DNA from 3 places in the Planococcus sp. ANT_H30 genome. Region 3 is predicted to be linked to each of the others. Evidence: riboswitches for the same ligand, from Rfam matches in the RefSeq annotation. Region 3 holds a riboswitch; each other region holds the start of a gene.
The links. Region 3 has a riboswitch for S-adenosylmethionine ahead of FQ085_RS04300 (O-acetylhomoserine aminocarboxypropyltransferase/cysteine synthase family protein). Riboswitches for the same ligand answer to the same signal wherever they lie in the genome.
Positions count from the first base shown of each region.

Region 1 (3,276 bases), on a different contig from region 3:
CAAAGTGGAATTCAATGAAATACACATTGCGGAAAACCCACCAACTAAAGAACAATTAGCTCAAATGTATCAAGCGAGTGGTTTAGAATTGAAGAAGTTTTTTAATACGAGTGGTTTGGTTTATCGCTCACTTAGTTTAAAAGATAAGTTATCGACTATGAGCGAAGACCAGCAATTGGAACTACTTGCTTCTGATGGCATGCTGATCAAGCGTCCCTTGGCTTGGGATGGTGAAAAAGTGACACTTGGCTTTAAAGAAGCAGATTATCAAAATAGCTGGTTGTAAGCGAGTAGCACCATCTTGTATTTCGCGGCTGTTTATGTCAAACTGAATGTGAATGAACTACATAATTTGGAGGGGTCAAGATGAGCACACCAGCAGAACTTCGTTATTCAAAAGAACATGAATGGGTTAAAACCGAAGATGGCAATGCACGTATCGGTATCACTCATTTCGCACAAGCGGAACTAGGGGATATCGTTTTTGTTGAACTTCCACAAGTTGGAGACGAGCTAAAAAAAGATCAGCCTTTCGGCAGTGTTGAATCCGTTAAAACGGTTTCAGAATTGTATGCGCCAATTAGCGGAAAAGTAATCGAGGTTAACTCTGAACTTGAAGATAGCCCAGAATTTGTGAACGAGTCTCCTTACGAGCAGGCTTGGATGGTTGTAATCGAAGCCCCTTCTGAAGAAGAAGTTAATGCATTGATGACAGCAGACGAATACAAAGAAATGACCAACGAGTAATTACTGAAAAGCGCCTATCTTGGCGCTTTTTTTTATGACCGATAAGTGTTGTCAGCAGTTCGCATAAGTCATGGAAATGGACGTCAGCCTGTTCTATTGGTATTTTAAAACTAGATAAGTTGGTAAAAGAAACCGACTTTTCTATACTGCTTTGTGCTCAGCAAAGGAACGGGTTGCATGATCCACATCCTGTGAGCTCGAAAGCACTGCTGTTTTACGGAATATCAACAAGTGGAAATCATTAGTTCGACTTATATAAAGAGCTTTATCGCAATAAAACGAAAGTTTTCTTTTACCGCTAAGTCTTAGAACTTTTCTTATTTTATATTTGATGGGGTGAGTGTTATGGGAAAGGTGATTGTTGTCGAAGGGCTCAGTGATAAGTCAAGGATTGCACCACTCATTGCAGAACCCGTGACGATTCTTTGTACAAATGGTACAGTAAGTGCATCGAGACTGGAAGAGTTACTATTACCGTACGAAGGCCAGGATATGATCATACTAGTAGATGCAGACTCTTCAGGAGAAAAACTGAGGAAACTCGTCAAGCGTGAATTTCCTGAAGCTCGTCATTTTTACATTAACCGAAATTATAAAGAAGTTGCAGCAACACCGCTCCGGATCTTGATGGATGTGCTCATCACAGCGAATATCCAGGTAAATAAGCTATTAACAGAGGGATGAAGAAAATGAATGAATGGACGCACAAAGAATGGATCAAAGAAAAGAATACGAATAAATCAACGGCTTATTATTTGTACGCGCCAATGTGTGGAACTTGCCAGGTTGCGTCTAAGATGCTATCAGTTGTCACCGAATTGTTACCGGATCTTCCAATGGGCAAAGCAAATTTAAATTACGTTCAAGAAATAGCGGATCTCTACGAAGTGGAGAGTGTACCGTGCTTACTTATAACAGAAGGTGGCAAACTAAAAGAGAAAATCTATGCTTTTCAATCAGTGCCATACTTGTATAGTAAGTTAAAACCTGTTGACGAATACAGCCGGTCATGGTAAATTAGTCTTCTGATAAAAAACCAATTGCTTGTCTGAAATCTAGACAACAAGCGAAGAGTCAAATAGAATACAGTCCTTAAGTTTTTCAAAAATTTCATATCAAAACTCTTATTACGAGTGGTGGAGGGAAGTGCCCTATGAAGCCCGGCAACCGTCATGAAAATGAAATGGTGCCAAATCACACAAAGCGAAAGCTTTGGACGATGAGAGATTGGTTTCCGTATACTATACGTTTGCCCTTCTGCTCAGTTATGCGCGGAAGGGTTTTTTATTTTTAAGATTTAGGAGTGTTGGAAGAATGATTGAGTTAAAGCAAGTGACAAAAAAATTCGATACAGGCAAGGCGATTTTAACAGCTGTGGATCAAGTGGACTTATCCATTTCTGATGGAGAGATATTCGGTATTATTGGTTATAGTGGAGCAGGTAAAAGTACCTTAATCCGATTGTTGAATGGGTTAGAAAAACCAACGTCAGGAACTGTAGAGATTAATGGACAAATTATCACAGCGATTAAAGGCGGAGAATTACGCAAGGCACGTCAGAAAGTCAGTATGATTTTCCAACATTTTAATCTACTATGGTCTCGTACAGTGAGAGAAAATATTGAATTTCCGCTAGAAATTGCCGGAGTGGCAAAAGCACAACGCGGAAATCGTGTACAGGAGTTAATTGAATTAGTCGGATTAACGGGTCGTGAAAACGCCTATCCTTCTGAGCTATCAGGAGGACAAAAACAACGCGTCGGTATTGCCCGGGCATTAGCAAATGACCCAGAAGTCTTGTTGTGTGACGAAGCGACATCAGCACTCGATCCAGAAACAACAGATGCCATTCTTGACTTGTTAGTAGACATCAATAAGCGATTGGGATTGACAATTGTACTGATTACTCATGAAATGCACGTCATCCGGAAAATTTGCCACCGTGTGGCTGTAATGGAAGGCGGACGAGTTGTAGAACTTGGCGACGTTTTACATGTGTTCCAATCACCGAAAGAGGCAATCACGAAACGCTTTGTTGCGCAAGTAGCCGACAGTGGAGATTCACAGGAAACCATCAAAAACCTGCGGGAATTATACCCAACTGGCGAATTGGTGAAATTGGTTTTTGTTGGCGATCAAACCGAACAACCCATTTTAACTAAATTGATTCGCAGTCATGCCGTGGAAGTGAATATTGTTCAAGGCAATATCTCACATACGCAGCGTGGCGCATACGGCACCTTGATCTTACAGCTTAAAGGATCTCAAGCAGAAATTGAAGAAGCACTGGTATTTCTTCGCTCAGAAGATATTCAAGCGGAGGTGATGGACAATGATTGAATCGTTATTTCCAAATGTAAAGTGGGACAGCATGTGGGAAGCTACTCTTGAAACACTTTACATGACCGCATTATCAACTGTATTTACATTTGTTATTGGTTTAGCACTTGGTATTATCTTGTTCTTAACAGCACCGAAACAATTGTGGGCAAACAAACTCGTTAATTGGCTGACTGGCGCATTCGTCAA
Region 1 is NZ_VOBJ01000005.1:95,793-99,068, reverse strand. Features, by position in the region: gene FQ085_RS11985 (arsenate reductase family protein) at 1-286, shown strand, start outside; gene gcvH (glycine cleavage system protein GcvH) at 367-747, shown strand; gene FQ085_RS11975 (ribonuclease M5) at 1,093-1,431, shown strand; gene FQ085_RS11970 (thioredoxin family protein) at 1,437-1,763, shown strand; SAM riboswitch class I at 1,869-1,973, shown strand; gene FQ085_RS11965 (methionine ABC transporter ATP-binding protein) at 2,062-3,087, shown strand; gene FQ085_RS11960 (methionine ABC transporter permease) at 3,080-3,276, shown strand, end outside.
Region 1: it holds a riboswitch for S-adenosylmethionine, as region 3 does, so the genes downstream of both, FQ085_RS11965 (methionine ABC transporter ATP-binding protein) here and FQ085_RS04300 (O-acetylhomoserine aminocarboxypropyltransferase/cysteine synthase family protein) in region 3, are expected to answer to the same signal.

Region 2 (3,276 bases), on a different contig from region 3:
TGCTCATCATCACCGATTAGTTTGCGATCACCGTCAGCTGATAAAGTTGTTTTACCTGTTCCGGATAAACCGAAAAATAAAGTTACGTCGCCTTCTGGACCAACGTTTGCTGAACAATGCATAGGTAAAATTCCTTTTTCAGGAAGTAAGTAGTTCATGATAGAGAAAATTGATTTTTTCATTTCGCCAGCGTACTCAGTGCCGCCGATCAAAATAATGCCTTGCTCCATCGATACAATGATAAATGTTTCAGAAGCTGTACCATCAACTGCAGGGTCTGCTTGAAAAGTCGGAGCGTACACAACTGTGAATTCAGCTTCGTGTGTTTGCAATTCTTCAGCTGTAGGCCGGATGAACAATTGGTGAGCAAATAGATTATGCCATGCGTATTCATTGATTGTTTGGATGGGCACACGTGATTCATGGTCGGCTCCGGCAAATCCTTTGAATACATAAAGCGCATCTTTGTCTTTAAGGTGCTTAATCACTTTAGCGTAAAGCTTTTCAAATACTTCGCTTGAAATCGGACGGTTCACATTGCCCCAGTCGACTTTGTTTTTAGAACTTTCTTCTTCCACCATGTATTTGTCTTTCGGTGAGCGGCCAGTATATTTTCCTGTTTCCGCTGTTACAGCGCCTTCCCGAGTTAATACTGCTTCTTTGCGGGATGTTGCCGCTTCCACTAATTGTGGCACTGATAATTGAACATGCACATTTTGGCCAGTCAAAAGATCTTTTAAATCGTTTGCAAAGTTCACTGAAGTCATATATATGTACCTTCCTTTTCTGTTATTCCCATAATGGGGAGGATGTATATTCGTTCATTAGTATAACACATTAGCTTTATTAGTCTACACTAATCCACTGGGGAAATTAAAAAATATTAGAGGATAGCTCCGACAATACGTAGAATTATTTCTATAATTTCTAAATAGTACTGATGCCTTTTAAAGCGGTTTTCTACAGTGTACAATGGCTTTGTGTGAACAGAGATATTACTGAATAGTTTGGTTTTTTACTTGCGGGAATCTAAAGTTTAGTAGAATAGCATAATCAAAAAATCATTGTTTTTATTTGAAGAATGTAATTTTATTTTCGAAAATTGTTGACATCGCTTTGCTAATTCCGTATGATGAAAAATTGAACGGATACTCTTATTCCGAGCTGGTGGAGGGGGCAGGCCCTATGAAACCCGGCAACCTGCTGCTTTTGCAGTGATGGTGCCCAACCTGACACAAGGTGCACAGACCTTGGATGATAAGAGTGAAAGGTGCTAATGATGATTCTTCCTTTCCTCATGACGAATGAGTGAAGGGATTTTTTTGTGAAATGCCCTTAATCCTCGTGTGAAAGGCCACAAACGGCTTGAAGTTCAATCCAGATTGTCTGGAACGGACTTGACATGGGAAACGAGTACCGTATCAATTTCGAGAGCAATCTCGCAGGATATAAGGAGGAACATTTTTTGAAAAACCGTCGATTATTTACATCAGAATCAGTAACAGAAGGACATCCAGATAAAATTTGTGATCAAATCTCAGATGCTATTTTGGATGCCATTTTAACCGAGGATCCAAATGCACGCGTTGCGTGTGAAACGACCGTTACGACAGGACTCGTTCTAGTAGCCGGAGAAATTACCACTTCTACGTATGTGGATATTCCGAAAGTCGTTCGACAAACGGTAAGAGAAATTGGCTATACGCGAGCTAAATATGGTTTCGACTCAGAAACAAGTGCAGTTCTTACCGCAATCGATGAGCAATCACCGGACATCGCTGCTGGAGTAAACGTAGCGCTTGAATCACGCGAAGGCCAAATGACAGATAAAGAGTTAGACGATATCGGTGCAGGTGACCAAGGGTTAATGTTTGGATATGCGAACAACGAAACAGAAGAGTTAATGCCCTTGCCAATTTCATTGGCACATAAATTGGCACATCGTTTGGCTGAAGTACGCAAAGAAGAAATTCTTCCATACTTGCGTCCAGATGGCAAAACGCAAGTGACCGTTGAATATGACGAAAACAACAAACCGCTTCGTGTGGATACCATTGTTATCTCAACTCAACATCATCCAGAAGTAACGTTAGAACAAATTCAACGTAATATTAAGGAATACGTCATTAACGAAGTTGTTCCAGCAAAGTGGATCGATGAAGAAACAAAATATTTTATCAACCCAACTGGCCGTTTTGTTATCGGTGGACCTCAAGGAGATGCAGGTTTAACTGGACGTAAAATCATCGTAGATACATACGGTGGTTATGCTCGTCACGGTGGCGGCGCATTCTCAGGGAAAGACGCAACAAAAGTTGACCGTTCAGCGGCTTACGCGGCACGTTATGTTGCAAAAAACATTGTCGCAGCTGGCCTTGCAGATAAGTGCGAAGTGCAACTAGCTTATGCAATTGGTGTAGCACATCCTGTATCGATCGCATTTGATACGTTTGGAACTGGCATCGTTGATGAAGACACATTAGATGATTTGGTACGTGCAAACTTTGACTTGCGTCCTGCTGGCATCATTAAAATGTTGGATCTACGTCGCCCGATCTACAAGCAAACGGCAGCTTACGGACATTTTGGCCGTACGGATGTTGATTTGCCGTGGGAACGTACAGACAAAGCAGCGATCTTAAAAGAACAAGCTGGCGTATAAGTTAACAAAACGAAAAGGACGACTAGGCAGTGATGCCCGGTCGTCCTTTTTTATTGTTACTTTTTTTGGAGTGATTTATAATAAGCTGCTTTTTCTGCATACTCTCGAACAATACGTTCCATATCTTCTTTATCGTCTTCACGAAGTTCGCGGACGACTTTCGCGGGGCGTCCGAGTGCTAGCATGCCAGGAGGGATAACTTTTCCAGGCGGTACGAGACTACCCGCACCAATAAATGCGCCTTCTCCGATTTCAGCGCCGTCAAGAATAATCGAACCCATGCCGACGAGAGCACCTTTACGAACAATGCAACTGTGAAGTGTAACTTGATGGCCAATGGTCACGTCATCTTCAAGAAGCAAGGTTTTACCCGGGCTTTGATGAAGCATGCAGAGGTCTTGAATGTTGACTTTATCGCCAATAATCGTCGGAGAGACATCCCCGCGAATCACCGTATTAAACCACACAGAAGAGTCTGTGCCAATTGTCACATCACCAGAAATTGTGACGTAGTCTGCAATGAAAACAGATGGATCGATTTTAGGGAATTTGTCTTTAAATGGATAAATCATAGCAAAGCTCCTTTAAACAAGATAAGATATTCTTAATCGTAA
Region 2 is NZ_VOBJ01000002.1:464,545-467,820, reverse strand. Features, by position in the region: gene pckA (phosphoenolpyruvate carboxykinase (ATP)) at 1-767, opposite strand, end outside; SAM riboswitch class I at 1,152-1,264, shown strand; gene metK (methionine adenosyltransferase) at 1,466-2,662, shown strand; gene FQ085_RS08200 (gamma carbonic anhydrase) at 2,719-3,234, opposite strand.
Region 2: it holds a riboswitch for S-adenosylmethionine, as region 3 does, so the genes downstream of both, metK (methionine adenosyltransferase) here and FQ085_RS04300 (O-acetylhomoserine aminocarboxypropyltransferase/cysteine synthase family protein) in region 3, are expected to answer to the same signal.

Region 3 (3,276 bases):
TGTCCACCTGACAGCTGGTCTGGATATTTTTGCGCCTGATCTGCAAGTCCAACGAAATCGAGCAACTCTTTTACTTGTTTTTCGATATCATTTTTCGGTGTGTTAGCTAACAGGAGCGGCATAGCGACGTTATGATAAACCGTTTTTGAATGGAGTAAATTAAAATGTTGGAAAATCATACCGATATCTTTTCTGATAGTACGAATTTCTTTGCTAGATAGCGTCGAAATATCCTTTCCGTGAATTAATACACGTCCTTTAGAAGGACGTTCGAGCAAGTTTACAGTGCGGATTAGCGAGCTTTTACCGGCTCCACTAAAGCCAATAACTCCGTAGATTTCGCCAGTTTGGACAGTTAAATCGATGCCGTTCAATGCATAGATTTCCTGTTTACCTGATTGGTAGGTTTTGGCGACGCCTTCGAATTGAATCATAGTAAGTAGACCTCCTCATGCTGTATTGTTATTCAAATCGTTAATGCTCACAATCCGTCGAGAAACTAGACAAAAAGAGCCCCCTTTTTTCTTAACCATAAGAAAAAAGAGGGCTCCTGTTGAAACCATCTAATTCTCATCTTCCAAATGCATGGATGCATTTGCAGGAGTTGGCACAGTTTTTGCGGTTAAACAAATCTGCTGCCGAAACGTCATAGGGCCTGTCCCTCGGTTTCTCTGGATAAGAAAGTGATGTATGCTATTCGATTCGTGATTCCTACTTTATGGCGGAATAACAAAAAAGTCAAGATGAATATTGAAATTTATTTTTTAATCTTCAAAATTCATTGTATTCCTTTCTAAATGGACGGGGTAGGTTTCTTTCGAAAAACTGATGATACTGTAGGTTCATTGCCATTCTTTATTCGTATAATATTTTCTCGATGTTTCCATACAGCCATCGTGAACAGGACTAGCGCTATTAGTAACGGCCATAGACCGACTGCAGGGATAAAGGCAATTACAAAATACACGGCGTACAAAACGAATACGCCAATGACAAGATAATTTGTTACCAGTGAAACAATGATCAATAACAATAATCCGAGCAACCCGAGCTTCCAGTCAAGCGCTATCATTACACCTATTACAGATGCTGTACCTTTTCCGCCGTCAAAGTTCATATAGAACGGAAAATTATGACCAACTATTACGGCAGCTCCTGCAACGAACAATAGTGTCCAGATTGTTGCAGTTGAAAAGCTACTTAAGTCCACTAACAAACGTAACCCTGCAACAACAGCAAAGCCTTTGAAAACGTCAATAAAGGCAACGAGCAAACCATATTTCCAACCCAGCACGATGGCTGCATTAGAAGCACCGGAATTTTTTACGCCCGAATTTTTGATGTTCACGCCTGATACGGCTTGTGCAACAAGTGAACCATGACAACAACCGATAAAATAACCTGTAATCAATAAGAGCAAAATCCAAATGACCATCATTAATTCCTCCTCTACACTAAAAGATAACGTTTGAAAGAAGACAAGGTTTCAAATTTTTTTGACTAATAAGCTTGACAAACGCCAATAAAGTTTTTATACTTCACAACAAGATCAAAAATCAAATCAAATACTCTTATCAAGAGTGGCGGAGGGATAGGCCCTGTGATGCCCGGCAACCGACAGACATTTTGTTTGTAAAGGTGCTAATTCCTACAGAATCGATTTACAGGTTCTGAGAGATAAGAGGAGGAAACTCCGTAATTTACGGCCCTCTTCTTAGCGAAGGGGGCTTTTTTCGTCCCCTTTAGCATGTGTTACTACTAAAAAAACAGGGGGAATAGAAAATGACAAACTTTAAACCAGAAACATTATTATTACACGGAGGACAACAACCAGATCCAACGACAGGCTCTAGAGGTGTTCCTGTTTATAAAACCACTTCGTATGTTTTTAAAAATACACAGCATGCACAAGACCTCTTTGGACTGAAAGATACAGGCAATATTTACTCACGCATTATGAATCCGACGGTCGATGTCTTTGAACAACGAGTAGCGTTACTAGAAGGTGGCACTGCAGCAGTTGCTCTTTCTTCAGGAATGGCCGCTATTGCTTTTTCCATTTTGAACATTGCAGAAGCGGGTGATGAAATCGTAGCAGATAGCAGTCTTTACGGTGGCACCTACAATTTGTTTGCTAACACGCTACCACGCTATGGCATCACAACAAAATTCGTCGATGCGACCGATCCAGAAAATTTTAAAGCAGCAATTACAGATAAAACAAAAGCGATATTTGGTGAAATTATTGGCAATCCAAGCTTGAATGTTTTTGATGTCGAAAAAGTAGCAGAAATTGCCCATGCTAACGGATTGCCGTTATTGATTGATAATACATTTGCCTCTCCTTACGGCAGCAACCCGATTGAGTTTGGTGCAGACGTCGTCATTCATTCTGCGACAAAGTGGATTGGCGGACACGGAACGACAATTGGTGGCGTTGCGGTGGATGCTGGGAAATTCAATTGGGACAATCCACGTTTCCCAAATTATACACAGCCTGACGAAACCTATCATGGACTGCGGTACGGCATTGATGTACCAGGTGCAGCTTTTGCGACAAAACTTCGCGTTCAATTATTACGTGATTTTGGCCCTTCACTAAGCCCGGATAGTGCTCATGCTTTACTGCAAGGATTAGAAACTTTACATTTACGGATTCCAAAACACAATAGCAACGCTCAAATTATTGCAGATTACTTAAAACAGCATCCACAAATCGAGTGGGTAAACTTCCTTGGATTTGAAGAACATCCTTCTCATCAATTGGCGAAGAAATACTTGAAAAATGAAGGTTATGGATCGATTGTCAATTTTGGTATCAAAGGTGGAAGAGAAGCAGGACGTAACGTAATTGATCACATAAATCTCTGGTCTCATGTAGCCAATGTAGGAGACGCCAAGTCGCTAATTATTCACCCGGCTTCCACGACACATCAGCAATTGAACGATGAAGAGTTAACTGCATCTGGCGTAACGGAAGAGTTGATTCGTTTGTCTGTTGGATTGGAGAATGCAGAAGATTTAATCGCTGATTTGGAACAGGCCATACAGGCAGCAGTTTTGGAAAAGGTATAAGGAGGGATCGTCATGAAAACAGTATCCATTGGCTCATTAATCCTGGACTCTACTAAGACGATAGATGATGTGGAACTTGCATACGAACGTCTCGGAGATGAAACAGCTCCTGCGATCCTGATTTGCCATGCATTGACAGGTAACCAATACGCATTCGGTACTGAAAAAAATCCAGGGTGGTGGGCAGGATTAATCGGACCA
Region 3 is NZ_VOBJ01000001.1:919,062-922,337, reverse strand. Features, by position in the region: gene FQ085_RS04310 (methionine ABC transporter ATP-binding protein) at 1-434, opposite strand, end outside; SAM riboswitch class I at 568-682, opposite strand; gene FQ085_RS04305 (glycerol-3-phosphate acyltransferase) at 794-1,435, opposite strand; SAM riboswitch class I at 1,569-1,684, shown strand; gene FQ085_RS04300 (O-acetylhomoserine aminocarboxypropyltransferase/cysteine synthase family protein) at 1,783-3,075, shown strand; gene metX (homoserine O-acetyltransferase MetX) at 3,088-3,276, shown strand, end outside.